2 regions of the Paenibacillus sp. FSL K6-1096 genome follow, and region 1 is predicted to be linked to the other one. Evidence: predicted binding sites of a transcription regulator. Region 1 holds the regulator's gene; the other holds the start of a gene.
The links. The regulator Rex, encoded in region 1, represses fermentation and respiration genes when NADH is low (regulators of the CRP and FNR family bind a similar motif). The targets are predictions, from matches to a motif close to TTGTGAAATATTTCACAA.

Region 1 (15,350 bases):
CTGGTATTGCAGGAAGATGAACTCGAGCTGGCAGCGGCTATTGACCGCTCTTCGGCCGGCAGTGATGCCGGCCGTCTGGTGGGGCTGGAGGATTGCGGCGTTCAGGTTACTTCAGACCTGGAAGGCGCACTGGCAGGAGCTGCAGCGGATGTAATGGTAGACTTTACGATTCCGCAGTCCGCATATGCCAATACAGCTATGGCCATCAAGTATGGGGTGCGTCCGGTGGTCGGCACGACCGGATTCACGCCAGAGCAGATCGAAGAGCTGGACAAGCAATGCCGGGAGCAGGGAATCGGCGGACTGATTGCGCCGAATTTCTCGATCGGGGCCATTCTGCTGATGAGATTTGCCGCTCAGGCTGCCAAGTATTTCCCTCACTTAGAGATTATTGAATATCATGGAGACCAGAAGCTCGATGCTCCTTCAGGTACGGCCATCAAGACCGCCGAGTTGATCTCGGAGGCGCGCCAGGAGCTGCGGCAGGGACACCCGGAGGAAGAAGAGATTATTGAAGGCTCGCGCGGCGGGTATTATAACGGCTTCCGTATTCACAGCGTCCGCCTTCCGGGGGTATTTGCCCAGGAGGAAGTGGTGTTCGGCGGCTTCGGGCAGTCACTTAAGATCAGGCACGATTCCTACGAGCGGGCCGGATATATGCCGGGAGTGAAGCTGGGGATTGAGAAGGTAATGGGCTATACCGGCATGATTTACGGCTTCGAGCATTTTATAGAATAGACGGGAGAGAGCAAGATGTTAAAAATCGCTTTTATCGCACATGACCGTAAAAAAGATGAAATGGTAAATTTCGTTACTGCCTATGAGCATGTTTTTGAAGGGCATCAGCTCTTCTCCACCGGAACCACGGGGCAACGGATTATGGAGGTCACCGGCCTCTCGATCCACCGGTATATGTCCGGTCCTCTGGGCGGGGACCAGCAGATCGGCTCCATGGTGGCCACAGATGAGCTGGACCTGATTATTTTCCTGCGTGATCCGCTGATGGCCCAGCCGCATGAGCCGGATATTACCGCGCTGCTCCGCTTGTGCGATGTGTACGGAATTCCGGTAGCCACCAATATTGCTACAGCGGAGATTCTGGTGAAGGCGATTGACCGGGGAGACTTTGGCTGGCGTGAGCTGGTACATAAATACAAGCCGGGCGTGGATGAAGCATGAAGCTGGACATCCTCGTATTCGGCGCCCATGCCGATGATGCAGAGATCGGCATGGCGGGAACCATTGCGAAGCATACCGCTGCAGGCTTCAAGGTGGGAATATGTGATCTGACGCAGGCGGAGATGTCCTCGAATGGTACGGTAGAGCTTCGCCGCCAGGAGGCCGAGCAGGCTGCCGGATTGCTCGGAGCGGCTGTGCGCACGAATCTTGGGCTGCCTGACCGCGGCCTCTATCTGACCGAGCAGCATCTGGCGGCAGTAACTGCGGAGATCCGCAGGTTCGCTCCGTCTATTGTGTTCGCCCCTTATTGGGAGGACCGCCATCCGGACCATATCGCCTGCAGCAAGCTGGTGGAGGAAGCCGTCTTCAATGCCAAGCTGCGCAAGTATATGCCGGAGCAGCCTGCGGTGCAAGAACCGCAATTATATTTCTATTTCATTAATGATCTGGGCCGGACGGATCTGATCGTCGATGTCACGGCGCAGTATCCGGTTAAGGAGCAGTCTCTGTCCTGCTACCGTTCCCAATTCGGACTTTCTCCGGGCGAAGATGCGGTATCGACGCCTTTAACAGAGGGGTATATCGACCGCGTCCGTTCAAGGGACATGCTGCTGGGTCAACGGCGGCTGATCCCTTTTGCCGAAGGGTTTGCCAGTAAGGTGCCGTATACAGTAGACTTGTTCAGCCCTGCCCGTATGCTATAATAAATTCACATCATTACCAGAAGTAATAATCTATGCAGAGTGAAGGGGCGGCGTTATGGACCGGCTGAAAATAGGCATTACCTGTTATCCGTCCCTTGGGGGATCGGGTGTTGTGGCGACTGAACTGGGCAAATTGCTGGCCGAGAAGGGCCATGAGGTTCATTTCATTACCCATAGCATCCCGTTCCGGCTGGGGACGTTCCAGAAGAATATCTTCTACCATGAGGTAGAGGTTACCGATTATTATGTGTTCCGTTATCCGCCGTATGATCTGGCGCTGGCGAACAAGATGGCCCAGGTGGCCAAAATGCAGAATCTCGACTTGTTCCACGTACATTATGCTGTACCCCATGCGGTCTGTGCCTATCTGGCCAAACAGATTCTCGGCAACGACATCAAGGTGGTCACCACGCTGCACGGTACAGATATTACGGTGCTGGGCCAGGATGAATCCCTGAAGGATCTGATCCGGCTCGGGATTAATGAGAGTGATGCAGTTACCGCAGTCTCTAATGATCTCATCAGACAGACCCGGGAAGCGCTGGACATCACCCGGGAGATCGATCTGACCTATAACTTCGTGGACAAGCGTGTCTATTACCCGCGGGATGTGTCTGAGCTGCGCGGCGACTTCGCTATGCCGGATGAGAAGATTCTGATGCATATCAGCAACTTCCGTCCGGTTAAACGGGTCAGCGATGTGGTGGATGTATTCGCCAAGGTGAACCAGAAGCTGCCCGCCAGGCTGCTGCTGGTCGGCGAAGGGCCGGATCTGCCGAAGATCCAGGCCAAGATCAGCGAGATGGGGCTGGACGACAGAGTGCGATTCCTCGGCAAGCAGGACGAGATTGCCCAAGTCATCTCCCTGGCCGACCTGCTGCTGCTGCCTTCCGAGAAGGAGAGCTTCGGGCTGGTGGCCCTGGAGGCGGCGGCCTGCGGTGTGCCGACAGTCGGCTCGCAGACCGGGGGCATCCCGGAGCTGATCCAGCATGGCAAGACGGGCTTCCTTGCCCCGGTCGGGGATACTTCATCGATGGCGGAATATGCTGTACGCCTGCTCTCGGATGAAGCGATGGCAGAGCGCTTCCGGCAAGCGTGTCTGGAGCGGGCCTGTCATGACTTCAGCAGAGATATGATTACCAATCAATATGAAGATATATATTACCGTGTGCTTGAACGCAAGGTGCCCGGACTGAACGGTGTCCGGGGGTAAGGAGTGCTGGTATGGAATGGACAATGGCGCCGGCGGGCATGGCAGAAGCTGCCGGTACAGTAATTGCAGGTCTGCTGGCCGATGGCCATGAGGCTTATTACGTAGGCGGCTGCCTGCGCGATGAGCTGCTGGGACGTCCGGTGCATGACATCGACATCACAACCTCCGCGCTGCCGGAGCAGGTCATCGCCCTGTTCCCGCGCTGCGTCCCGACAGGACTTGCGCATGGAACGGTTACGGTGCTGCAGGACGGCCACAGCTTCGAGGTAACGACCTACCGGACGGAGAGCGGTTATGCCGATCACCGCCGTCCCGGTCAGGTCGTTTTTGTCCGCGATGTGAGGGAGGACCTGCGCCGCCGGGATTTCACCATCAATGCGATCTGCTGCGGCCTGGACGGCACGGTGATCGATCCCTTCGGCGGAGAGCGCGACCTGAAGCTGCGGGTTATCCGCTGCGTGGGCCGGGCGGAGGAGCGCTTCGACGAGGACGCGCTGCGGATGCTGCGCTGCGTGCGCTTCGCCTCGGTGCTGGACTTCGCGGTGGCGAAGAACACCTGGCGCGGACTGCTGCGCCAGCGCGACAAGCTGGCGCATATCGCGGTTGAGCGGGTGCGCGCGGAGGTAACGCGCATCGTGGAGGGCCCGCACCCGCAGCGCGGGCTGGGCCTGCTGCTGCGCAGCGGCCTGCTGCCGCGCGGCAAAGCGCCGTTCCCTTGGACCGGCAAGGAGCTGGCGGCGGCAGCCGCCCGTTCAGCCGGTCTGGAGACCCTGCAGGACGCCCGTCTGCGCTGGGCGCTCCTGCTTCATGCCCTGGGATCGTCGGCGCAGCGCGCCGATGAGCTCCTGCGGGCATGGACGTTCCCGGGGGCGGCGCGCACTGGCATCGCCGCCGTGCTCCGCGTCCGCGAAGCCTGGGACGCGGCGCTGTCTCTAGCGCAGCCGGGGGCTTCCGGCGCGCTTGCGGGCCTGCGGCGGCGGTGGATCGCCGCCGTGCTGGCCCATGGCACGTCAGCCGCCGAAGGATGGCTGACGGTGCTGGATGCGGCGGCGGGCGGAGCTGCCGCCGGACCCGGGCAACACGCGTCAGGTGCAGCACATGCTGAACCTGGCGCAACCCCTGCACCCGGCGGACCCGCCTCAGGTGCATCCGATCATGCAGCACCTCCCAGCCCCCTCACCACAGCGCTTCTGCGGTCCTGGACCGCTGAGATGCCGCTGACAACGCTCGCGGAGCTGGCGGTGAGCGGTAACGAGGTGGCAGATGCGCTGCAGAAACGGCCCGGACCGTGGCTGGGCCAGCTGCTGGGGCGGCTGCTTCTGGCCGCTGCTGCGGGCGACCTGGCCAATGACAACCAATTATTGCTGCTTGAAGCACAAAGGATGGATAACGATGAAGGACGTTGATGCCCGTATCTCCGGCGGCTTGAAGCGGGAGAGCTTCGCTGCAAGCTGGTCCGGCAGAATAGAGCATATGGATACAGTGGTGTCTACCCAGGAGGAGGCCAAGCTGCTGGCTGAACGCGGTGTGCCGGAGGGAACGGCGGTCATGGCCGAGGAGCAGACAGGAGGCCGGGGGAGGATGGGCCGCAAATGGCATTCTCCCCACGGCAAAGGCATCTGGATCAGCCTGGTGCTGCGCCCCGGCCTGCCGCTGGCCTTGACGCCCCAGCTGACGCTGCTGGCCGGCGTGGCGGTATGTACGGCCATCCGTGAGGTGACCGGAGTTGATGCCGGCATCAAGTGGCCTAACGATCTGCTGGCCGGAGGCCGCAAAATCTGCGGCATTCTGCTCGAATCCTCGCTCCGCGAGGGCGGGCTTCATTATTGCATTGCCGGGATCGGCATCGCCGCCAATCTGACGGAGGAGGACTACCCCGAGGAGCTGCGCGGCATCGGAACCTCGCTGCTGATCGAAGGCGGCGGGATTCCGGTCGACCGGATGAGGCTGGCAGAGGCGGTGCTGGAGGAGCTTGAATATTGGTACACGCTATACAACCGGGAGGGCTTCCAGCCGGTGAAGGAGCGCTGGGAGGCCATGTCGGTGACATTAGGCCGCCAGGTCAGCGTGAATACGCCGCAGGGCCGCAGCGAAGCGACCGCTGTCGGACTAAGTGACCACGGGGAGCTGCTGCTGCGCAAGGCCTCCGGTGAAATAGCCAGCGTATTGTCCGGCGAGATCGAGATGATCTAGAGACTGGAAGCCGCCGCCTTCAGTTGAATCCTTTCCAAGGCCTGTTACCTTTACCAGCAGGCTTGCTCTATTTTTACGTGTAATTGTTGTATATATTTGTTATACTAGCTTATAGAGGCGGCATCGGCATAACCCGAGCTGTACTCGGCAAATGAATCTTTAACAGGAAGTTGTTTACCGGATGTGCCATCATAACTGCATTGTAACGGTTACGTTGGATTCTGCTCTGAGCCGTAAGGACCGAGACAGAAGGGACGATCGCGAGTGACTCTTTTTTGCCCTTCGGACCTTTTTAGCGGACCTGCTAAAAGGTTTTTTTGTTTGCGCAAAGCCTGCGCACATCACTAATGGACAAGGGGAATGAGAGCAAATGGCAGACAAACATGCACTGAATATTATCAAAATGCGCAAAATGAAAGCAGACGGGACGCCCCTGACTATGCTGACCGCCTATGACTATCCTTCAGCTCTGCTGGCCGAGGAAGCCGGGATCGACCTGATTCTGGTGGGCGATTCACTGGGCAACGTTGTGCTTGGTTACGATACAACCCTGCCGGTTACCATAGACGATATGGTCTACCACACCCGTTCGGTGAAGCGGGGGGCGCCGAATACATTTATAATAACAGATATGCCGTTTATGACTTACCACGGAAGCGTGGACGAGACGCTGCGCGGGGTACGGAGGCTGATGCAGGAAGGCCAGGCCCATGCGGTCAAAATGGAAGGCGGCCTCGAAATCTGCGCTGCCGTGTCCGCAGTCGTAGCTGCCGGAGTACCGGTGCTGGGACATATCGGCTTGACTCCGCAGTCGGTCAACATGATCGGCGGCTACCGGATTCAGGGCAAGGATGCCAAGGATGCGCAGCGGCTGATGGATGAAGCGAAGGCGCTGGAGGCTGCCGGGGCGTTCGGCATTGTGCTGGAGCTGGTCACGGAGGAAGTGGCAGAAGCCATCTCCAAGGCGGTCAGCATACCGACCATCGGGATTGGCGCAGGACGTTACTGTGACGGCCAGGTGCTGGTCTTCCATGATCTGCTGCGCTATGACTCGCCTTACCGGGAGAAGCGGTTCGTCAAGACTTACGCCGATGTCGGCAGCGTGATCCGCGAAGGGATCAGCAGCTACGTCCGGGAAGTGAAGGACCGTTCGTTCCCGGCGGAGGAGCATGTGTTCAAGGCAGATGATACGGTGCTGGAAGCTTTATACGGCAGCGCCGCCAAAGGAGCGAAATAACATGAGAGTGATTCGGACTATTGCGCAGCTGCGTGAAGCGCTTGAATATATGCGTCAGGGGGGCCACGGGCCCATTGGTTTTGTACCCACGATGGGATATCTGCATGAAGGGCATGCCAGTCTGCTGCGCAAGGCAGGCGAGAAGAGCGGAACGGTCGTGATGAGTATTTTTGTCAATCCGCTGCAATTCGGACCGAATGAGGATTATGCCTCTTATCCGCGCGATGAAGCGCGCGACCTTGCGCTGGCGGAACGTGAGGGGGCAGACCTGGTCTTCATTCCAAGCGTTGAGGAAATGTATCCGCAGCCGATCCGTACAGGCGTATCGGTCTCCTCGCTGACTACGCAGCTCTGCGGCGCGTCGCGTCCGGGGCATTTCGATGGAGTGACAACGGTGGTCAGCAAGCTGTTCAATATTGTCCAGCCGGATTATGCCTTCTTCGGATTGAAGGACGCACAGCAGGTGGCGGTGCTCCGCCGGATGGTTTCCGACCTGAATATGAACGTAGAGATTGTCGCCTGTCCTATTGTCCGCGAGGATGACGGTCTGGCGCTCAGCTCGCGCAATGTCTACCTGAGCGATGAAGAACGCAGACAGGCGCTGGTGCTCTCCCGCTCGCTGCGCGAGGTGCGCCAGGGCATCGACAGCGGCACCATCCGTACGGTGGATGAGGCACGCGGTCTGCTGGTATCGGTGATCTCGGAATCTCCGCTTGCTGTGATTGATTATGCAGAGATTCTAACCTTCCCTGATCTGGAGCCGCTGGAAGGCGCAAGCCGGCTGAGTGACGCCGGCGGGGAGATCATTATGGCGCTGGCTGTCAAGTTCGGCAGAACCCGCCTGATTGACAATAACGTATTCATTCCCAAGGAGGCGCACGCCCTTGTTTAGACATATGATGAAATCCAAGATTCACCGGGCAACGGTCACGGAAGCCAATCTGAATTATGTGGGCAGCATCACCATTGATGAGGATCTGATGGAAGCCGCAGACCTGCTGGAGAACGAGAAGGTACAGATTGTGGATAATAACAACGGCTCCCGTCTGGAAACTTATGTCATTCCCGGCCCGCGCGGCAGCGGCGTGATTTGTCTTAACGGCGCAGCTGCCCGCCTGGTGCAGCCCGGCGATACCGTCATTATCATCTCCTATGCGATGCTGTCGGCAGAGGAGCTGGCCGGACACAAGCCGACTGTAGTGTTTGTGGATGCGGACAACAAGCCGGTCAAGCTGGCCGATCATGAGATTCACGCGACCATTGCTTAACTTCGCGGCATAAGCCATGTAATCAATGGCAGGGATGAAGACCTCCGTACTTGCTAAAAATGTAGTCAGGCAAGCTTGACCTGACTTCATTATCAGTAAGGGTGGGATGTCCGGTGTTTCAACATTTATTCGCCGAGATGAACAAGATGCTGCATGAGATCCAAGCCGACTACCCTACTGCGGAGGGGGAGCGCCGCAATGAGCTTTTATCCAAATATAATATGCTCCACCGGATCAGTGATCATGTCATGGATGAATGGCTGCTCTTCGCCGAGAAGCTCAGCGAATTCCGCGGGCAGGCCGATATGCAGACCCAGCCGGAGGAGCTTCCCGGGCAGGAGGCCCCTGAGCTTGGCATGGATGCTTTTGTCAGAGGCCAGGGCTATTACAAGCTGCTGATGTACCGCAAGTGCATCGAGCAGTTCAGTGAGGTCACGGCCAGGCACCCGGACAGTCTGGCCGCCCGTCTGTACCTGGCGATGGCTTATCTGCAGGAAGGCGATGGCTGTGCAGCCTGGGAGCATCTGCACCACATGCTCGGCTTGATCCGCGAGAATAAGCTGAAGGCTATGGTCTATAATGCGCTGGGGTGCATCCGGGCCTCCCAGGAGCGTTATCAGGAGGCCAGTGAGCTGTTCGGCCTCTCCCTGATGCACGACCCGGCGCTGCCGGAGCCGAATGTGAATCTGGAGGTGTGCCGCAGGCGGGGCGGGAAGCTCCAGTTCGGTCAGCAGCTGGTGTCGCTCCTCTAATGCCCTCCATTTCTTTCTAGGCGATGTAACCCGCTTCCCGGGGGTGCATCGCCTTTTTTCGTAACTTCTGTTATGCTGATAAAGAGTCTCAAGTGAAAGGGAATAGAACTTATAATGAAATTTGCCGTGCTTGATTTCGAAACTACGGGAACCCAATCTGTGGGTGAGATCATCCAGGTTGGCCTTGCCATTATTGAAGAAGACGGGTCCATCTCCCGGGTATATGGTTCCTTCGTCAAGCCCGGAGCACCCATTCCTCCTTTTATCACAGGCCTGACCGGAATTACAGACAGCGATGTGCAGGAGGCACCGGAGCTTGAGGATATGATGATGGAGCTGGTGCCGCTGCTGGATGATGTGGTCCTGGTTGGCCATAATGTAGCGTTTGATTTTCACTTTCTGCAGAATGCGCTGGACCGCTGCGGCTATCTGCCGTTTCAGGGCCGGATTCTGGATACGATTGATTTCCTCAAAATCTGCTTCCCGACCCTGGGCACCTACCAGCTTGGAGCGGTCAGCAGCCATTTCGGCCTTGCCCATGATCGGCCCCATCAGGCGGACAGCGATGCGCTGGCTACAGCGCTTGTGCTGCTCAAATGCCTCGAGGAGCTGCGCAGTCTGCCTCTCCTGGCGATCCAGCGGCTGAATGAGCTGTTCGCTGACGAGGATAGCGACCTGGCCTGGTATTTCGACGGTCTGCTGCGGGAGCGGGAGATGGAGACCTTCCAGCCTGAGAACGGGCTGACCTTCTACCGCCAGCTGGCGCTGGCTGCCGGCGACTGGACCGAACTTGCCCCGCCGCGCGGGGAGGGAACCGGCAATCCGCTGGAGAATATTACCTTTGAAGAATATATGGATGAGGTCACCTTGCGGCTGCAGGAGGCTTTTCCCCAATATGAGAGCCGTGAAGCCCAGGATCTGATGATTCATGAGGTGAGCACAGCGCTTGCGGAGGATAAGCATCTGCTGATTGAGGCGGGGACAGGCACCGGCAAATCGCTTGGTTACCTGCTCCCGGCGATCTATCACAGTGTCCGCAATGAGCAGAAGGTCATGGTCAGCACCCATACGATCAACCTTCAGGACCAGCTGCATGAGCGGGATATCCCGCTGCTGACCCGTGTTGTGCCGTTCCCGTTCAAGGCATCCATCTTCAAGGGGAGAGGGCACTATTTGTGCCTGCGTAAATTTGAACATAGATTGATCAAAAAGGATTTCACCAGCACCAGAGAAGAGGCGCTGACAGCCGCGCAGATGCTCGTCTGGCTGACCCAGACAACCACCGGTGACGATGAGGAGCTTAACCTGAGCGGGCGGGGCGGCGACTTCTGGGAGACAGTTGCCAGTGACACCGACTCCTGCCTGGGGCGGGCCTGCCCCTGGTTCCGCAAGTGCTTTTACCACCGGGCCAAGCATGAAGCCGGCATCTCGGATGTGGTAGTTACCAATCACTCCAAGCTGTTCGCGGATGTCAAGGCCGGTCATCAGCTCCTTCCGGCGTATGAGCATCTCGTTATAGACGAAGCCCATCATCTGGAGGATATTGCCGGCAAGCATCTGGGCATGCAGATGAAATATTTCACAGTTGCGCATACGCTGACCCGCCTGTACAAGGACAGCCGCAGCGGCCAGCTGCCTGCGCTCCGCCAGACGCTGCAGAGCTCCGGCAGTGAGCAGGCCGCCGAGTGGAGCGGGGTCATCGACCGGATCTATCCGGACCTGCTGACCGTGAAGGAATCCTGGGATGCCCTGAGCGAGCGTCTCTTCGCGCTGCTGCCTGAGCGCAGCGACGCGGCGGCCGGTGAAGCCGGACAGCTGGTGACGCGTCTGCAGCCGGGCAAGAAGCCTAAGGAATGGGAGGAGCTGGCCGCCCTTGAGCAGACCCTTCATCTGAGCCTGAGCGACATTATCCGCAAGGGTGACAAAATGCTCAGCGAGATGCGTGACACGGACAGCCAGTCCTCTGCGGACAGTCTGGTCACGGATATCGGTGGACTGTTCAAAGACCTGGCCTCGATCCGGGACCAGATCCGCTTCTTCATGACTCTGAATGATGAGAATATCGTGTACTGGCTGGAGGGCAGCGGCAACTACAAGGGCAAATCGCTGCAGATGTATGCCGTTCCGGTAGATGTCAGCGCCCAACTCCGCGAGCTGTTCTTCGACAAGAAGAAAAGCGTGATTCTGACTTCGGCGACCCTGTCGGTGGACAAATCCTTCCAGTTCATGATCGACAACCTCGGGCTTGACGGTGCTGCGGAGCAGGGGCGGCTGATGACCGCATTGCTGCCCTCTCCCTTCAAATACCGGGAGCAGGCACTTCTGGTTATTCCCCGCGACTTCCCAAGCGTCAAGGGAAGCATAGGGGATGCACGCTTCGTGGACACACTGGTGCGCTCCCTTGCGGAGACCGCTGTCGTTACACGTGGCCGGATGCTGGTGCTGTTCACCTCCTACAAGATGCTCCGCCAGGTGTATGACCCGCTGAAGGAAGCGCTGGCCCCTGAGGATATAGCTGTGCTTGGACAGGGCGTGGAGGGCGGCAGCCGCAATAAGCTGATCCGGCGCTTCCAGGACAGCACCGCCTCTGTGCTGCTGGGCACCAGCAGCTTCTGGGAAGGGGTGGACATCCCCGGCGAGGCGCTGACCTGTCTGGCGATTGTCCGGCTGCCGTTCCAGCCGCCGAATCATCCGCTGGCCGAGGCGAAGTCGGAGCTGCTGCAGGCCCAGAAGAAGAATCCGTTCATGAAGCTGTCTGTTCCGCAGGCGGTCATCCGCTTCAAGCAAGGCTTCGGACGGCTCGTGCGGACCGCGCAGGACCGCGGAATCGTTATAGTTTATGATACCAGGGTTATTGAATCTTATTATGGGAAGTACTTTCTGTATTCCCTGCCCGGACCCAAGATGGAGCATATGCGGACCGACCAGATGGTACCGCGGATCGCCGAGTGGCTGGACGAAGGCGGGGTTTCATAATTCACCTGCTGTTGATATTATTAAGAAGACAAGGTTAACCTGAAGTTCCGCTCCCCGGCTGACTTAGCCGTTTCGTTAAGGCGGCGGGGAACGGTTCATATAATCGAGGAGGAGAAAGCATGAAATCGGATAAAATATCGGAGGCCGTAGTCCGCAGGCTCCCAGTGTACCTGCGGTTCCTGAACGATCTCCAAAAACGTGAAATCTCCACCGTTTCTTCCCAGGAGCTGGGACAGAAGCTTGATCTGAACCCTGCGCAGATCCGCAAGGACCTGGCATACTTCGGGGATTTCGGCAGAAAGGGCATCGGTTATGATGTCTCGTATCTGATCGAGAAGATCCGCCATATTCTCAAGCTGGACCAGCAGATCAACGTTGCACTGGTAGGCGCCGGTAACCTCGGGCACGCCTTGTCCAACTACAATGCTTATCTGAAGGATACGATGAAGATTACAGCGATCTTCGATGCCTATCCGCCGAAGGTGGGCCAGAAGATCAACTCCCTGGTTGTACAGCCGATGGAAGAGCTGGGGGATACCATCCGCGAACAGGGCATCCGGATCGGCATTATTACCGTACCGGACAGCGAAGCCCAGAACGTAGCGGATATTCTGGTGGATTCCGGCATTGAAGCCATTCTGAATTTCGCGCCGGTCATTCTGAAGACGCCTGCCAATATCCGGATTCATGCCGCAGACTTCACTACCGATCTGCAGAGCCTGGCTTATTATTTGCATGATGGAAAGGAAGAGGCTGAAGATGAGCAGCAATAAGACAATAATTAAGAACGGACGCTTCCTGGTGCCGGGTACGAAGCAGCCGGTACTTGGCGGATATATGACCATAGAGGATGATCTGATCACTTACATAGGTGAAGCTGAGCCTGCCCATGAAGAGGGGGCTCTGATTGTTGACGGCAGCCGTCTGCTCTTTATGCCGGGTCTGGTTAACACCCACGGCCATGCCGCGATGTCCCTGCTGCGCGGGTATGGGGACGATATGGTGCTTCAGTCCTGGCTGCAGGAGAAAATGTGGCCGATGGAAGAGAAATTTACCGGCGAGGATGTCTACTGGGGCACGGCGCTGTCTGTGCTGGAGATGCTGAAGGGCGGCACCACCACCTTCCTCGATATGTATGACCATATGGACCGGGTAGCCGAGGTGGTAGAGCAATCCGGTATTCGTGCTGTGCTGATGCGCGGTGTTATCGGCCTCTGCCCGGAAGAGGTGCAGAACCACAAGCTGGCGGAGGCGATCGCGTTTGCCCGTAACTGGCACGGCAAGGCAGACGGCCGCATCACAACGATGCTCTCGCCGCACGCTCCATACACCTGTCCGCCTGAGTTCTTCGTGAAGTTCGTGCAGGCCGCCCATGATCTCGATCTGCCGATGCATACACATATGTCCGAGACGCGCCATGAGGTGGAGCAGAACGTAACCGATTACGGTCTTCGTCCGGTCGCGCATCTGGAGAAGCTGGGGATGTTCACCCGGCCTTCCCTGATCGCCCACGGTGTGCACCTGAACGATGAGGAGATTAGCATTCTGGCCCGGTATAACGTTGGCGTATCGCATAACCCGGGCAGCAACCTGAAGCTGGCCAGCGGCGTAGCCCGCGTGCCTGAGCTGCTCGCAGCAGGGGTTAAGGTCTCGCTCGGGACAGACGGTGCGGCCAGCAACAACAATCTGGATATGTTTGAGGAGATGCGGCTGGCTGCACTGATCCATAAGGGAGTCAGCGGTGATCCAACCGCTGTGCCGGCTCCTGAGGCGCTGCTGATGGCGACTGAGTATGGGGCGCAGTCGGTCTTCCTGAACAGCGTGGGCCGGCTTGCAGCGGGTATGAAGGCGGACTTCATCGCGCTGGATATTGACCAGCCGCATCTCCTGCCGCATACCGACCTGCTCTCCCATGCCGTCTATTCGGCCAGCGCCAAGGATGTGGAGCATGTGTGGGTCAACGGCAAGCAGGTGGTGAAGCACGGGCAATGCCTGACCCTGGATGAAGAAGCCATCCGCCGCAGAGCGCAGGAGACATTCGACAGCCTGCTGAAACGTTAATCCAGCAGAACGGGAAAGGAAGCAACGCGGTGAAGAAGAAGAGGAGAAAATGGCTCTGGCTGGGGATTATCCTGGTGCTGCTCCTTCTGTTCGGACTGAGCCAGTTCTATGCCTATATTATGAAGGATCAGTGGACCGAGCGGAACGAAGCCAAGGAACTGGCCAGAGCACAGGCCGGATTAACTGAGATCACCAAGGCCCAGAAGTCGGTCTGGGATGAGAATTCGATCTATTGGGTGCTGACCGGAAGCAATGCGGCAGGGACCGAGCTGATGGTATGGGTACGTTTCACAAGTGAGGGCAAGCCTGCCGGAGGAGAGAACGGCCTCTATGCCGAAGAGCTGAGCAAGGGCACCTCAGAGGCGCAGATGCGCAAGCTGTTAGCCGGCCAGATGCCGGATATTAAGATCAAACGGCTGCTCCCCGGAGTGTATAACGGGGAATACGCCTGGCAGCTCTTTTACCAAAAAGAGGGGCGTTATTATTACAGCTTCTACCGCTTCTCTGACGGCAGCGCCATCGGTGAGGGGTACAGCCTGCCGAACCGCTAGGTTAAGCGCCCGGCGGCTGCGGCAGACAGGAAGTGCGGAGGAACAGGTCATCTGTTCCTCCGTTTTTTGTTTTCATGCGTAAAACCGAACACAATGTGCAAATGGGATGTGTGTAAGGTAATTTTCCGGCGAAAACGATCTGTAACCGTTCTTGGACTGGCGGCTGGGGTGACCCTGTGGCTAAATGGATATATGAGGATTGATATACTTTTTGCTATACCATAATCATGCGGTCAAGGGTCAAACTTATGAATGCTGTCAATCGAGGAGGATGCTGAAATTGGAAACATTACCATATTTAGATCGTGCGGTAGAGCTGTTTAAGCAGGAGCTGGGGGCTAACCTGACGGGGATTTATTTGCATGGCTCGCTGGCGATGGGTTGCTTCCATGCGGATACGGGAGACATCGATCTGCTGATCGTGGTACAGGACAAGCTGTCCCAAGAAGTCAGCCGGAGGCTCGCGAAACGGATTGTAGCTTTACATGACATGCTGCCGAATAAGCGCGGAATTGAACTGTCTATTGTCTTGAAGACATACTTGAGGGAGTTTGTGTACCCGACTCCGTTTGAGTTTCATTTCTCAGAAGCCCATTTAGAGCGGTACAGAACAGACGGACATTACCTGTGCGGCGGCTACGAGGATGCTGATCTGGCGGCGCATTTTACCGTTGTCTATCACCGGGGAGTGAGCCTGTACGGGGAGCCGATCCATGAGGCGTTTCTGCCGGTGGACCGCAGGTATTATCTGGATTCCATAATCAATGATATCGGAGACGCACCCCTGAAGATCAAGGAAGCTCCCGTGTATTATACGCTGAATCTATGCCGGGTACTGTATTATGTGCGGGAAGGTGTGGTGTCTTCCAAAAAGGAAGGCGGAGAGTGGGGACAGAAGCATTTGCCGGCGAAATATCACGGACTGCTTACACGGTGTCTGGAGGTCTATAACGGATCGTCCGGCGGCGAAGCCTACGACCTGGAATTGCTAACTGATTACGCAGCGTATATGATAAATGAAATTGAGCATCAGCGGGAAAATGGTTAATCTATGAAACACCCAGAAATTAGAATCAAAAATTTTAAATATATTCACAACTTTATGTAAAATCGTATATACACCTGTGATATACTACTACTTGTATTAAGACATGCCTAATAGCATGTCAGTCTCGGAAGGGCGCTAGACACGCTGAATCGTTGATTTTTATAGAAA
Region 2 (15,350 bases), 240 kb from region 1:
CGCGGGTGCTGAGGTCCCCGTCCTCCACCCGGCGCATGAAGCGGACGATCACGGCGATACCGCCGGTAATCCGGTTCATGAAGAACAGGTTGAAGATGACAGCGCCCAGCAGACACAGGAACATCACTACCACAAACCAGCGGGCGAACACCGTCACTTCATGAGACAACGTGCCCCAAGAGGTCACGGAGACCAGGCTCCAGGGATAATCCTTAAGGTGATAGACCGACAGGATGCTTTTCTCGCCGTCGAACTGGGTTCTGAAGCTCTGGAAGCCGGGCTTGAAGACAATCTCCTTCGTCGTGAAGCTGCGGAAATCCTGTCCGTCCAGCTTGCGGTCGGGGTCCAGCAGAATCATCCCGTCATCATTGACCAGCATGAAGGACACCTTCTGGTTGCTGTCCCCAATTTTCAGATTGCGGAAGATGGATTCGAACTCCCAATTCTTGATCTGCACGACCAGAATCCCGATGTTCTGAAAGAAGCTAAGCTCCTTAATCAGCCGGATTTGCGTGAACACCGCTTCGGTGCCGGTCAGCTCAGGATATTCATGCGGAGCCAGCCATTTCGGCACCCCGTTCAGCTTCATTACCTCTTCGTACAGCTCACTACCCTTGAACTTGTCGTAGGGCAGCGTGCGGAAATTCTCTTTGGTGAAGACCGATACAATCTCTGAGCTGCCTTTGCCGTTGAAATTGTACAGAAAAGCGTAGCTGATCGACGGATGATTATAGAGCAGGCTCCGGAAATTGCGCTGGCTGGCATTCAGGCTGAGCTGCTCGGCATCGGTCAGGTCCTGCTTCGACGGATCATCTGCACTGAGCGCCATGTGGAACACCGAGGTGGCAATGCCGTTGTCGGTCACATTGTTCATATCCTTGAACACATTAGAGATGCTGTAGCTGATTGCCTTAAGCGAATATTCGGACTGCTCGCTGTATTTCTTCTCAATCGAATTATAAGTCACGAAGAACATAATCATGCCAAGAATGAATAAAGGGATGATAATGAGGCCTAAGAATGCCGTAAATAATCTATAGCGCAGATTCATCCGCCCATGCTCCTGACATGAATAAGGTTAACCTTTCACACTGCCTGCGGTAACACCTTCAATAATTTTCTCCTGAAGGACGGCATAGATCACAATGACCGGAACTACGCTGTAGACAATGCCCGCTGACATCTGCGCATAGTTCATCTGATACTGGTCGCGGAACTGGACCATCCCCACCGGGAGCGTGCGCAGCTCGTCATTCGAGAGGAAGTAGTTAGCCAGCAGGAACTCGTTCCAATTTCCCAGGAAATTAACAATGAATACTGTAACCATGGCAGGAACTGTCAAAGGTACAATAATCTTAGCAAAGATACCCGGAGCCTTCAAGCCATCCATGACCGCAGCTTCTTCAATTTCACCGGGCAGTGACCGCATAAAGGCCGCCAGAATAATAATCGTGAACGGAATCGCATTGGCGATATAAGGGATAATCAGCGCCCAGTGGGTGTTCAGGATGTGCAGCTTGCGGACAATGGTGTAGATCGGCAGCATCAGCGCGTTGTTGGGAATCAGCATCCCGACCAGAATCAGCGAGAACAGCAGCTTGTTCCAGCTGCCGTGCCGCATCCGGGTAACCGCAAAGGCAAACATCGACGCCAGCAGAATCGACACCACCGAGGCCAGGATAGAGATATATAAGCTGTTGAAAAAATAAGTGCTGATCTTCGCGTTCACCCAGGCTTCCACATAGTTAGAGAATTCCAGGCTCTTAGGAATCCCGAACGGATTCAGCGCAATCGCATTATTATCCTTCTTCACCGAGGAGAACAGGACGAAAAGAAACGGGAACAGAACAACGACCAGATAGCCCAGCAGGGCAATATGCGGCAGACTTTTCTTCAGGGCGCGCGGCATCAGTATTCAATCCTTTCCGTTCGACGGGCGAAGAGCAGCTGATAGAGCACTGTTACCACAAGTGTGAACAGGAAGATCAGCACAGCAATGGTATTGCCGTACCCATACTTGAAGTTGGTAATCGCATATTTGATCATATAGGTGGCCATCACCTCGGTTGAACCGGCCGGACCGCCCTTGGTCATGACAATGACAATATCCGCTGCCTTCATCGCTCCCGCAATGGACAGCATAATTACAACTGAGATGATCGGGACGATCAGCGGAAGGGTGATACGGGTGGCGCGCTGGAATCCTGTAGCCCCGTCAATGGCCGCAGCTTCATCCAATTCTCCGGGAATAGAGAGGATCGCGGCCAGCACCATTACAATATAGAAGCCGGTCCACTGCCAGGCGTTCGTAATCAGGATCGACAGCATCGCGAACCGTTCATCCGACAGCCAGTAAAGCGGCTCAATGCCGACAAGGCCCAATATCCGGTTGAATAGTCCGATGTTCGGCTCGTAGATGAAGCCCCACAGAATGCCGATTACAGCGGTCGACATAATGGAAGGCATGAACACAGCCGTCTTATACAGCCCCTTCAGCTTCTTCACATTGGCAATCAGCAGCGAGAACAGGACGATCAGCGGCACTTGAATACATACAGAGAACAGAATGAACCACCCGTTATTTTTGACAGAGATCCAGAAGCGCTCATCCCCCAGCGCCTTCTCGTAGTTGCTCAGCCCCGTATATTTCACCGTATCGGATACACCATTCCAATTCGTGAAGCTATAGTAGATTGAACTGAAGATGGGATAGATGAAGAACATAACGAACAGGATCAGGGCCGGAATAACGAAGAGAAAGAACACCAGGGGATTTTTTAAGGCCTTATTCATGACTACCTCCAGGTTGCTAAGACATCATTCTGCCCCACAATGCGGGGCTATAGCTTCGAGGCTTACTCAGGTACTTTGCGGGGACTCCGAAATCTATATCTCACAATTGGAAACGGCTTTGCCGTATCGTGTGTGCAACATTTTATCCTTCTATTTTTAAAAATGCACCCTGGAGCAAGCACCAGGGCACATCCGGTTAAGATCATTTATTCAACGGCTGCGTTGGCCTCTTCCTGAATCTTCTGCAGTGCATCGCCCATCTTCTCAGGAGTCGTCTGCCCGCCGATCAGGCTCTGAATCTGGATGTTGCTGATTTCAGTGGTGACATCCGCCTGTACCAGCGAGTCGAAGGCCGGGAAGGACGACTTGGAGCTGTTCAGCACGGCAACAATCTCGCTCATCAGATCATCCGTAATGTTCTTGTTCAGTACATCCTGGTCAATCTTCATCGCCGGCAGAACACCGTCTTCCACCAGTCCGCGTAGCTGCATATCCTCATTGAACATATTCTTAATGAAGGATTTGACTGCTGCCAGCTTGCGCTCATCTTCTCCTGCCGCAGCCGAGAAGCCATATCCGTTGTTGACATCACGCATCAGCGATGTCTGATCGCCTACACCGCCCTCAACCGGCGGAATATTGAAGAATCCGACCTTGCCGATCAGACCTTCACCGGATTGTCCGGCCTTGAATACAGAGGATTTCCAGGTGCCGTCATACATCAGAATGGCTTCACCACTGGTGAACTGGGTCGTATATTCCGCATACTCGAACCCGAGCTCGCCTTTCTTGAAGTAGCCTTTATCGACCCACTCCTTATATTTTGCGAAGCCCTTAACGACATTCGGATCGTTCCACTTGGCCTCGCCTGTGGCGAATTTCGCGGTAACATCCGGCCCGGCATAACGGGACCAGAGGTGATTGGCCAGCATCAGCGGTACCCAGCCTGCCTTGGAAGCACCAGCCATCGGCACCTTGCCGTCCGCCTTGATGTCTGCCAGCTGCTGTTCCAGCTCCGCGAAGGTCGTCGGTGCCTTCCAGCCCTTGCTCGTATAGTACTCTTTATTATAGAAGAAGCCTTCACCCGAGCCGCCAATCGGCAATCCGTAGATTTTACCCTCATAGGTGAACGGGTCCAGGTTGGCGAATTTATCCTTGATGCCTAATTCATCGAGAATCGGGGTCAGATCGAGCAGCTTGCCTTCCTTCGCATAGATTTTGGAGTCCGGGCTGCCGAACAGATCGAAGATCTCCGGCGGATTACCGGCGGCCATTTCCCCGCGCAGCTTCTCCTTGCGGTTCACATCGGAATCCACTCCATCCAGCTTGAAGGTAAGTCCGGGTACATCTGTCTGTACCTTGCCGACCACATCCTCCAGAATCGCCAGACGCTTCTGCTTATCTGCCCCGACCTGCGTGTGGCGGATGGTCATTTCAAAGGGTTCATCACTTACCGGCTTCTCTGTAGCCGCCGCATTCGTTGCAGCAGCTTCATTCGTCGCGGCCGTCTCACTTTCCTTGTTAGCTGCATTATTTTTGCTGTCTCCGCAGCCTGCCAGCAGCGCCGAGCTCACGAACATCAGGGACAACAGCAGTGTTAGGCTTTTTCTCATTACGGGTGACCCTCCCTATATAGTGGTTTCCCTTACAAGCTTTATTATAGGAAATCACAAATGTAATCGGAAGGTTAAGATTCATCTTCAATAGGGATAAAATCCTCTATTGTAAGCGGATTCTGTAAGATTAGATGACATAACAAAAAGCGAAACTTCTCTGAATGGAAGCTCCGCTTGGGTTCAATAATAGTGTATGAGTTTAGACCAGGGCTGTCTCCAGACGGCCTTCTTCAATCAGGCTGTAGGCACGCTTCACTTCTTCGTCCGAAGGTGTCTCTACTCCTTCCAATTCATAGGCCCGGCCAAGTTCTTTCCACTTGTATATGCCCATGACATGGTATGGGAGGATTTCAAACTTCTCGACGCCGTTCAAGGTTCCAATGAACCGTCCCAGGTTCCGCAGATCCTCTTCCTTATTATGAATGCCGGGAACATAGACGTGGCGGACCCACATTTTGCGGTTATGATCGGATAACCAGCGGGCCAGCTTCAACGTGCGGTCATTGGATTTGCCGGTCAGCTTGATATGCGCTTCGTCATCGATATGCTTCAGGTCCAACAGCACCAGATCGGTCACATCCAGCAGATCGCTGATCTTGGAGCCGTCATTGTAGCCGTTCGTATCCAGCGTGGTGTGCAGATTCCAGCGTTTCTTCACTTCAGTGAACAGCTGCTTGACGAAATGCGCCTGCAGTGTCGGTTCCCCGCCGGATACGGTAAGTCCGCCGCCGGAGGTTTTATAATAATTCAGGTAAGGTTCAATTTCCGCCAGCACATCCTCGACGGTCATCTCCTTGCCTTCATTGAGTTCCCATGTATCCGGGTTATGGCAATACTGACATTTCAGCAGGCAGCCCTGCATAAATAGCACGAAGCGGATACCAGGGCCATCCACCGTTCCAAAGGTCTCCAAAGAGTGGACATGTCCTTTAAGCATGAGGGGTCATCCTTTCAAAAAAACTTAAAATTTTAATCAATTTTGAACAAGAGTGTACCGCCCTCTTTCAAGGGCGGCAGCACTTGGATTGATCTCAATTCTTCAAGGGCTAGAACACAGCTTACATGGAGCTGTGGAAGGTACGGTTGATAACGTCCATCTGTTGTTCACGGGTCAGCTTGATGAAGTTAACCGCATAGCCCGATACACGGATGGTCAATTGCGGGTAGTTCTCAGGATGATCCATAGCATCAAGCAGCTGCTCACGGTTAAATACGTTAACGTTCAAGTGCTGAGCGTTATTGTGGAAGTATCCGTCCATCATGAATACCAGGTTAGACTTACGGGACTCTTCATCCTTACCCAGGGCCTTAGGCACAATGGAGAAGGTGTTGGAGATACCGTCTTGAGCATCGGAGTAAGGCAGTTTGGCAACAGAGTTCAGGGATGCCAGTGCGCCCTTCTTGTCGCGGCCGTGCATTGGGTTCGCACCAGGAGCGAACGGTTCACCCTTCTTACGTCCGTCAGGAGTAGTACCAGTCTTCTTACCATATACCACGTTGGAAGTGATGGTCAGTACAGATTGAGTCGGTACAGCATCACGGTAAGTTTTGTTCTTGCGAATCATGGTCATGAAGGTTTCAACCAGTCCAACTGCGATGCTGTCAACAGCGTCATCGTTGTTACCGTAGCAAGGGAACTCACCTTCAATTTCGAAGTCAACTGCAATACCTTCTTCGTTGCGGATCGGCTTAACCTTAGCGTATTTGATAGCGCTCAGGGAGTCGGCAGCAACGGACAGACCGGCGATACCGCAAGCCATTGTACGGAAAACGTCACGGTCATGCAGCGCCATTTCGATACGTTCGTAGGAATACTTGTCATGCATATAGTGAATGATGTTCAGCGTATTGACATAAGTCTTAGCCAGCCATTCCATCATTGGTTTGAAGCGTTTCATAACTTCATCGTAATCTAGGTATTCGGAAGTGATTGCAGGGAATTCAGGACCAACCTGAACGCCGGATTTCTCATCCTTACCGCCGTTAATTGCATACAGCAGAGCTTTGGCCAGGTTGGCACGGGCTCCGAAGAACTGCATTTGCTTACCGATGCGCATTGGGGATACGCAGCAGGCAATTGCATAATCTTCACCCCAATATGGACGCATTACATCATCGTTCTCATATTGGATCGCGCTGGTCTCAATGGATACCTTGGCACAGAATTTCTTGAAGTTCTCAGGCAGCTTCTCGGACCACAGTACAGTCAGGTTCGGCTCTGGTGCAGGTCCCAGGTTGTACAGAGTGTGCAGGAAGCGGAAGCTGTTCTTCGTTACACGGGAAGTTCCGTCTTCAGCCATACCCCCGATGGATTCAGTTACCCAAGTCGGGTCACCGGAGAACAGGTCGTTATAGTCAGGTGTACGCAGGAACTTCACGATGCGCAGCTTCATTACGAAGTGGTCAACGATTTCCTGTGCCTGTTCTTCAGTAAGAGTGCCTTCTTCCATATCGCGTTGTGCATAGATATCAAGGAAGGAGGATACGCGTCCAAGGGACATTGCCGCACCGTTCTGCTCTTTAACTGCTGCCAGATAACCGAAGTATACCCATTGTGTAGCTTCTTTGAAGTTCACAGCCGGCTTGGAGATGTCCATTCCGTGAGCAGCAGCCATCTGTTTCAGTTCGCCCAGAGCACGGATCTGCTCGGACAGCTCTTCACGCAGGCGGATCACGTCTTCTGTCATGGAGTCTACTTCAAGCTCAGTCTGTTGCTGTTTCTTGTCTTTGATCAGGAAATCGATACCGTACAGAGCAATGCGGCGGTAGTCGCCGATGATGCGTCCGCGGCCGTAAGCGTCAGGAAGGCCAGTGATTACGCCGGATTTGCGCACAGCTCTCATTTCTGGTGTATATGCATCAAATACGCCTTGGTTATGCGTTTTGCGGATGTTCGTGAACATATCAACGATATTCTGCGGAAGCTCGAAGCCGTATGCCTTAGTGGCATCGATCATCATCTTGATTCCGCCGAAAGGCTGAATGGAACGTCTGAACGGAGCGTCAGTCTGAACGCCGACGATCTGTTCCTTGTCCTTGTCAATGTAGCCTGGAGCGTGGGAAGTGATGGTGGAGACTGTGTCGAGGGATACATCCCACACGCCGCCTCTTTCTCTTTCTTCCTTGCTCAGCTGGGAGATAATCTTCCACAGTTCAGTTGTATTATTGGTAGGACCTACGAGGAAATCTTCATTTCCTTCATAAGGCTTGATGTTCTTAGCAATAAAGTTATTAACATCAACTTTCTTGGACCAAGAACCTTTCACAAAACTTCTCCAACCTGATTTCAGTTCCTGTACTTCTTTTTCAATCACCGACATGCTAAATCCCTCCATTTATATTTAAGTATATTTGTAGAGATCGCGGGCTTGAAGGTTGATCCCGTGTCTCGTGATCCCTTGGCTATTAGTTGTTATAAAATTCACAATCGCAGCTTTATAACGGGGATCGTTGTTTATATAAACATTTTAGTTTATTTTCTGAAAAAGGACTGTGACAAATATCACTCTTTCGGTGATATTTGTCACTTCCAGCCAGTCCCATATTAACCTTTAAACTTATTCTTTACCAGCCAACCGTTAATTAGTTGTCAAATCTTCCGTAGAATGCGTTGCGGTATACATCGGCAAGCTCAGATACCAGCGGCAATTTCGGATTGGCAGTTGTGCACTGGTCTTCAAATGCACGGTCTGCCAGGTAATCTACACGCGATTCAAAGTCCTTAGGATCGAAGCCCAGAGCCGAGAACGATTCTTCGATACCCAGTTTCTTATTCATATCACGGATGGCATTGATCAGGCTGGTTACGCCCTCTTCAGTTGTCCGTGCAGGCAATCCCAGGATGCGTGCAATTTCAGCATACCGTTCGTCAGCTACAAAGTGCGAGTATTTAGGGAACGAAGCGAACTTCGTAGGCTTCTTGGCATTGTAGCGGATAACATGCGGCATCAGGATTGCATTGGTGCGGCCGTGTGCGGTGTGGTACTGTCCGCCCCATTTGTGCGCCAAGCTGTGGTTAATGCCCAGGAAGGCATTGGCGAAGGCCATACCGGCAAGTGTCGATGCGTTGTGCATTTTCTCGCGGGCCAGCTTGTCGCCGGTCAGTGCCGATTTCTCCAGCCACTGGAAGACCAGCTGAATGGCTTTGATGGCCAGACCATCTGTATAATCACTGGCCATTACCGATACATAAGCTTCAATCGCATGGGTCAGTACGTCCATACCTGTATCAGCTACTGCAGTTTTTGGTAAGCTGTATACGAACTCAGGATCGATGATCGCTACGTCCGGAGTCAGCTCATAGTCAGCCAGCGGGTACTTAGTATTATTTGCAGTTGTCTTGTCTGTAATAACCGCGAACGAGGTAACTTCCGAACCTGTACCTGAAGTTGTAGGAATCGCTACGAATTTCGCTTTGTTGCCGAGCTTAGGGAATTTGTATACGCGTTTGCGGATATCCATGAACTTCTGCTTCAGACCGTTGAAGTCTGCATCCGGGTGTTCATAGAACAGCCACATTCCCTTGGCAGCATCCATCGGGGAACCGCCGCCGAGTGCAATGATGCAGTCCGGCTGGAATCTGTTCATCATGGCAGTACCTTTTTCAACTGTGGTAGTCGACGGGTCCGGTTCAACTTCCGAGAACACTTCGATCGCTACCGGAGTCTGGCGTTGACGCAGATAGTGCTCCACTCTTTCAACATAGCCCAGTTTAACCATCATCGGGTCAGTGATAATCGCTACGCGGGTAATGTCAGGCATTTTGGCCAGATACTGAGTGGCGCCCTTCTCGAAGTAGATCTTGTCAGGTACTTTAAACCATTGCATATTCACGGTACGACGGTTCACCCTTTTCACGTTAATCAGATTGATGGCTGTTACGTTTTGCGATACCGAGTTGCGTCCGTAAGATCCGCAGCCCAGTGTCAGTGAAGGGATATTTGTGTTGTAAATATCGCCGATTGCGCCGTGTGTGGATGGCGAGTTGACGAGAATACGTCCGGTCTGCAGACGGTTCGAGAACTTCATGATCACTTCTTCGTTGTTCGAGTGGATTGCCGAGCTGTGGCCCATGCCGCCGAATTCAACAACCTGAGCTGCGCGTTCGATACCCTGGTCAGCGTTCTTCACTTTGTAGCAGGCCAGAACCGGGCTCAGCTTCTCAGCGGACAGTGGATATTTCGTACCTACGCCTTCAAGCTCAGCCACCAGAATCTTCGTTCCGGCAGGAACCTGGATACCGCACATTTCAGCGATCTTCATTGCGGACTGGCCGACGATGGCCGGGTTAACCGCACATTTCTCAACGTTCATTGCACCGCTGGTCAGCTTGGCAGCTTCTTCTTTATTTACAAAGTAGCAGCCGTTCGCAATCATTTTCTTCTTCACTTGGTCGAAGATGGCTTCTTCAATAATAACTGCCTGTTCGGAAGCACAGATCATACCATGGTCGAAGGATTTCGACAGGATGATGTCGGTTACGGCCTGATCGATATCCGCACTCTTCTCAATGAAGGCAGGAACGTTACCAGGACCTACGCCGAGTGCCGGCTTGCCGCAGCTGTAAGCTGCCTTAACCATTGCCGAACCGCCGGTTGCCAGGATCAGTGCAACGTCAGGATTGTTCATCAGTGCGTTTGTTTTGTCCATTGTAGGAAGCTCGATCCATTGGATGAAGTTCTCAGGAGCACCGGCTTTTACACCTGCGTCATGCAGAATTTTGGCGGCGGCTGCACTACACTCTTGCGCTGAAGGGTGGAAACCGAATATAATAGGATTACGCGTCTTTGCGGAAATCAATGCCTTGAACATCGTGGTGGATGTTGGGTTGGTTACCGGTGTGATACCCATGATGATTCCGACCGGTTCGGCAATCTTCTGGAAGCTGTCGTATGCGTTATCCTCAATAACGCCTACTGTCTTGTCATACTTGATTCCGTGCCAGATATATTCAGTGGAGAAGATGTTCTTCGTAATTTTGTCTTCGTAGACGCCGCGTCCTGTTTCTTCAACAGCCAGCTTCGCCAGGTACATGTGTTTGTCGAGACCGGCAAGTGCCATTGCATGAACGACTGCGTCAGTCTGCTCTTGGTCCAGGCCCATGAACGCTTCTTGGGCTTTCTTTGCTTTATCCACCAAAGTCTGAATATATTCTTCAGCGGTGGTTTGTTTCACTTGGGCGGCGACTTCGTTTTTAACTGCCATCTCCCTCGTCCTCCTGTCAATTTTTAGGTTGTTTTTCTCTACACACTTATCTTAACACATCCCCTTCACCTTGTATAGTGAAATCTTTCACAAAGTATAAAGTTTTTTTTGATTCTTTTTCAAAGCGCTTTCATTCGATTATTTAGAGCCATATATTCCAATAATTATGCAATATTAAATTGAATTTTGTCTAATCTGCAAACGGAAATCGTGCGGTTGAGTACGAAAAAGCTTGATTTGTCTTAGAGTTGGAGGAATGGGGATAGGCTGGGCGCTGCGGACAGGGAGCGAATGTCTGAAGAGTCATGATCGGACCAGGGGTGTGCCTGTCATGATCGGGCCGGGAAGCCGTCCCCCTCCCACGCTGCTTCTGCCGAAAGTGTGCTGGTGCGGGAAACGGAGGGGCGGCGCTGTAGTAGCCAAATGGGTAAGTATGAGGGGCTTTAATGCCCCTCGGTTCAGTGGATGTGGGCGATCAAGCCAATTGTGGTGCATTTATACACCTGATTTCAGCGAACACAGCCGATCGAGCCAAATGTGGTGCATTTATACACCTGATTTCAACGAACGCAGCCGATCGAGACGAATGAGGTGCATTTATACACCTGATTCCACCAAGAGGCCAAAAGCAGCCTCCCCTCTCGTCTCAGGCGCACCAGTGCACCTGAGCCGCTTCACTATTACCGCTGCCCACCATCGCCGCCGCCATCCAGATTCCCCAGTATCCGGTTCCAGGCGCCGAAGGGAAAGTCGGGATTGCCCGCGCTGCGCAGCGAGTAAGCATCCTCCCCTTCGCACACCCATCCGTAAGGCGGCTGCTCGCGCCAGTGCCGGTCCAGCCTGTCCCACAGGTACGGTTCAGCGAGCAGCGGATGCGCGGGCCATGCGGCCAGCTCATCTGCGCTATAGAGCCCCGACAGCTGGCGCATCTCCATCCCCTGCCGGACGATCGCCTCCAGCTCTGCGGGCGAGTCATAACCTACGAAGCGCTGGAGCAGCAGAGCCGGAATCCACTCCGGCACGCCCGTCCGCGCAGCGGTCTGCTGTGACAGCCGCTGCCACTCGTCCAGCCGCAGGACGAACGGGTGGAAATGCGCCTCATCATCCCAAGCGATCTCGGTCAGTTCCCCTTCGCCGTCCTCCAGCAGCAGTGAGATGTAGCTGAAGTCGTCGCCGGTCTCCAGCACCAGGCTCACCTCGTCCGTTACCGGCAGGCTAATTGGCTCCTCCTCCAGCTCCGGGTAGGCAAAATCATCCTGCAGCCGCCAATCATAACGGGCCCAGAATGTTTTGTCATGCGCAAGCGTAAGATCCAGCATGAAGACGATACCTCCTAGTAAGTAAATAATATTCAGTAGTTACTCTCTTGATCATGCCAAAGGATCAGCGCTGAAGTCAAGAAGCGCCGCAATAGCCGCAACAAACGCAGGGCGGGGAGAGCGCATCGCTGCGTTCTCCCCGCCCTGTTGTTGTCCCTCTAATCCGGGACGCCCTCCTAATTTACTCTACTCCACCTTAATCGAATTGAAGAATTTCTCCTGTACGGTTGCAGCCGCTGCATCCAGCTGGGCCTTGGAATCTGTTCCTTCCTTGGCGAACAGCTCCTGGATTACGTTGGACATCGTAGCGTAGTAATCCTGAGTGTTGTACTGGGCTTCTGGCTTACCGTCCAGCAGTGCCATAATTTCCGGGCTGTACTGATAGACGATATCGTATTTGTCATAGATGGCTTTGGTCTTCTTGCCGAATTCGGAATCCGCAGCATAGTAATCCAGCAGTGGCGGGATGTAGTATTTGCCGTCCGTTTTGCGCTGGCTGATAATCGCATCGAGCGCCTCCAGCCCTTTATCCGAGAAGTAGTCGAAGGTAATATAGCGGAAGGCCATCTCCTGCTCATCCTTGCTGGCATTCGGGTTAATAACCAGATAGTCGCCGCCGAGCACTCCGGTATGCTTGCCGCCCTTCTCAGCCGCAGGCATCGGATAAGTCAGCACATCCTCCGGCTTGAAGCCTCCCTGATTGAGCGCCTGTTCAATAACGCCGTCAGAGCCGGCCATCACCATCGCGGTGCGGCCCTGCTGGAAGGCACCGACCGCATCGCCCCAGCCGAGCGCCCAGTCCTGGGGAACCGCTTTGGCTTCCCATCTAAGCTTCTTATAGAAGTCCAGCGCTTTGATCCCGGCATCAGAATTGAAGGTAGCTACTACCTTGCCGCCTTCGATCTTCTGAATCTCCCCGCCCGCCTCGAACAGGAAGTTGGTCCAGTTCCAGCCGGCTTCGTTCCCCTTGCCCATCGGGGCAATTCCGGAGATGCCCTTCTTAGGATCGGCCACACCCTTGGCTGTGTTCAGCATATCCTCCCAGGTCCAGTCCATCGGCGGAACGGCTACACCTTTGTCATCCAGCATCTTCTTGTTGATCATCGTTGTGGTGACATAGCCTTTCTGCGTTACCCCATACACCTTGCCGTCAATGATGAACTGATTCTGCAGCACAGGATTGATCTGGTCCTTGAACTCATAGTTGTTCCACAGATCGGTGATGTCGGCCACCCAGCCCTTCTCGACCAGGAATTTCGCTTCCGTAGCATAGGTGTTGAAGAAGGTCGGCGCTTCGTTCGCAGCCATCTTTACCCCGATCTCGCTCACATTATATTGCCAGTCGTCCTTGACAATCTCAACGTTCGGATAGACCTCCTGGAACCGCTTGATCTTGTCATCCTCCTGCGCTCTCACCTCGGTCAGGTCGGGCGTAGGATAGTGGATTTTGATCGTCACTTTTCTCTGGGTGATATCGTCAGCCGGTGCTGCAGACGGAGCAGTTGACTCTTCAGCCGCCTGACTAGCAGCAGGCGATGCCTCCCCTCCATTTGCCGCCGGCTTGTTCCCGTTATTATTGCCGCCGCAGGCGGACAATAACGTTCCCGTGACCAGGAGACAGGCGAATACGCTGGAAACTTTACGCATGGTAACTCCCCTTTTCATATCATAATGAGCTTACAAATTCATCTTAAAAGAGAAACCGTTTACAAACGAGGTGTATTTATATTCCCTTCATGTGCAGGTTTACGATCTCTGCCGGATCTTATCCTTACTGCCTAGCCCTTGACTGCCGACAGCGAAACCCCGCGCATAATGAACCGCTGGAACACCAGGAACACCAGAATCGGCGGCAGCGACACCAGGAACAGAATGGCGAATTTGATGTTCGTATTCAGCGCTTTTACATTAATAACATACTTATAAATAGCGGTAGCGAGCGTATACTTATCCTCACTGTGCATAACGAGCGACGGCCAGAACCAGTCATTCCAGGCGGTGGAGAAGATGAAGATCGCCAGTGTGGCAAAAATCGGCACCGACAGCGGAACCGCAATACTGAAGAAGCTTCTCGGCTCCGAGGCTCCGTCGATCCGCGCCGCTTCCAGAATCTCGGGATGAATCCCGTCGAAGAAGTTCTTAAGCAGCAGGAAGAAGAAGGTGTTCGCACCTGCCGGCAGCCAGAAGGCCGCATACTGATTGAGCAGGCCAAGCTCCTTCAGATTGACAAAGTTCGGAATCATGTAGCTCGTAGCCGGAATGAACAGCGTCATCAGGAAGAAGAAATAGAAGGCCCTGCGGTACGGCACGTTCATCCGGGAGATGCTGAAGGCGGCCAGCCCGAGCACAATCAGGGTAACAACCATATTGCCCAGGAAAATATACAGTGTATTCCGCAGGAACATCGCCAGATTGATATACCCGAGCGCGTCCTTCAGATTACTGAAATGCCATTCCTGCGGGAAGAAATGCGGCGGAAAGGAATTGACCTCCACGTTCGATTTCAATCCGTTAAACATCGTCATGAGAATAGGGTACAGCATGCTGAAGACCATCAGCAGAATGCCCAGCACCATTATTCCGTATGCCACCCTGTTGCCGGTCTTCTTCAGGTCATGCTCCGAGAGAATGCCTCTGTCTGCGCTCTTCATCTTAGTTGTCCTCCTTGTTAAGCTTGAACTGCAGAATGCCCAAACCGCCCAGAACAACGAACATCAGCATGCCCAGCGCAGTCGCCGTACCATAATCCAGTCTGGTAAAAGCATACTTCACAATAAGCAGAGCATACGTCAGCGTAGCATTGTTCGGTCCTCCGTCCAGCAAAGCCAGCTGGGACTGATAGCCCTGGGAGGTGGCAATGATCTGCAGGATCAGCATCAGCAGAATCAGATTGCGCAAGGACGGCAGAGTAATATGGCGGATACGCGCCCATACCCCTGCACCGTCGATCTCGGCGGCTTCGTACCAGTCACGGGGAATGCTGAGCACCGCAGCGAGATAGATCAGCATCCCCGAGCCGAACTGCTGCCACGTCTCCATGAGGACCAGCGAGATCATCGACCAGCGGGTATCCGTCAGAAAGGCGATCTGCTCCGCCCCGGCACTGCCAAGCAAGGCATTGATCGGCCCGACCGGATCATACAGCCAGCGCCACAGCCCGTACAGGACTACAGCAGGCATAACATAGGGCAGATAAGCGGCAACACGCACGAATCCGCCGAATCTCCGCAGCTCTGAGATCGCGATGGCAAAAGCAATCGGAACCCAGAAGCCGATCACCAGACAGAGCAGCATATAATACAGCGTGTTCTGGACCGCAATCAGCACATCGGGGTCGGTCAGCGCCCTGGCGTAATTGTCCAGACCTATAAAGGTGTTGCCTTTGACGAAATCGACCGTGTAGAAGCTGTACAGGAAC

Region 2: pflB (formate C-acetyltransferase) is a predicted target of Rex. The motif match lies at 7,819-7,836, and genes of this name have one in related genera.

What each region holds. Positions count from the first base shown of each region.
Region 1 is NZ_CP150274.1:1,037,910-1,053,259, reverse strand. Features, by position in the region: gene dapB (4-hydroxy-tetrahydrodipicolinate reductase) at 1-738, shown strand, start outside; gene mgsA (methylglyoxal synthase) at 754-1,179, shown strand; gene bshB1 (bacillithiol biosynthesis deacetylase BshB1) at 1,176-1,883, shown strand; gene bshA (N-acetyl-alpha-D-glucosaminyl L-malate synthase BshA) at 1,939-3,096, shown strand; gene MHI24_RS04695 (CCA tRNA nucleotidyltransferase) at 3,108-4,502, shown strand; gene MHI24_RS04690 (biotin--[acetyl-CoA-carboxylase] ligase) at 4,489-5,289, shown strand; gene panB (3-methyl-2-oxobutanoate hydroxymethyltransferase) at 5,660-6,526, shown strand; gene panC (pantoate--beta-alanine ligase) at 6,528-7,418, shown strand; gene panD (aspartate 1-decarboxylase) at 7,411-7,794, shown strand; gene MHI24_RS04670 (hypothetical protein) at 7,908-8,546, shown strand; gene dinG (ATP-dependent DNA helicase DinG) at 8,661-11,522, shown strand; gene MHI24_RS04660 (redox-sensing transcriptional repressor Rex) at 11,642-12,295, shown strand; gene MHI24_RS04655 (amidohydrolase) at 12,282-13,583, shown strand; gene MHI24_RS04650 (DUF5590 domain-containing protein) at 13,613-14,134, shown strand; gene MHI24_RS04645 (aminoglycoside adenylyltransferase domain-containing protein) at 14,415-15,182, shown strand.
Region 2 is NZ_CP150274.1:1,273,357-1,288,706, forward strand. Features, by position in the region: gene MHI24_RS05850 (sensor histidine kinase) at 1-1,051, opposite strand, end outside; gene MHI24_RS05855 (carbohydrate ABC transporter permease) at 1,079-1,909, opposite strand; gene MHI24_RS05860 (sugar ABC transporter permease) at 1,909-2,793, opposite strand; gene MHI24_RS05865 (extracellular solute-binding protein) at 3,000-4,406, opposite strand; gene pflA (pyruvate formate-lyase-activating protein) at 4,609-5,346, opposite strand; gene pflB (formate C-acetyltransferase) at 5,468-7,729, opposite strand; gene adhE (bifunctional acetaldehyde-CoA/alcohol dehydrogenase) at 7,992-10,613, opposite strand; gene MHI24_RS05885 (hypothetical protein) at 11,294-11,932, opposite strand; gene MHI24_RS05890 (extracellular solute-binding protein) at 12,119-13,579, opposite strand; gene MHI24_RS05895 (carbohydrate ABC transporter permease) at 13,711-14,583, opposite strand; gene MHI24_RS05900 (sugar ABC transporter permease) at 14,585-15,350, opposite strand, start outside.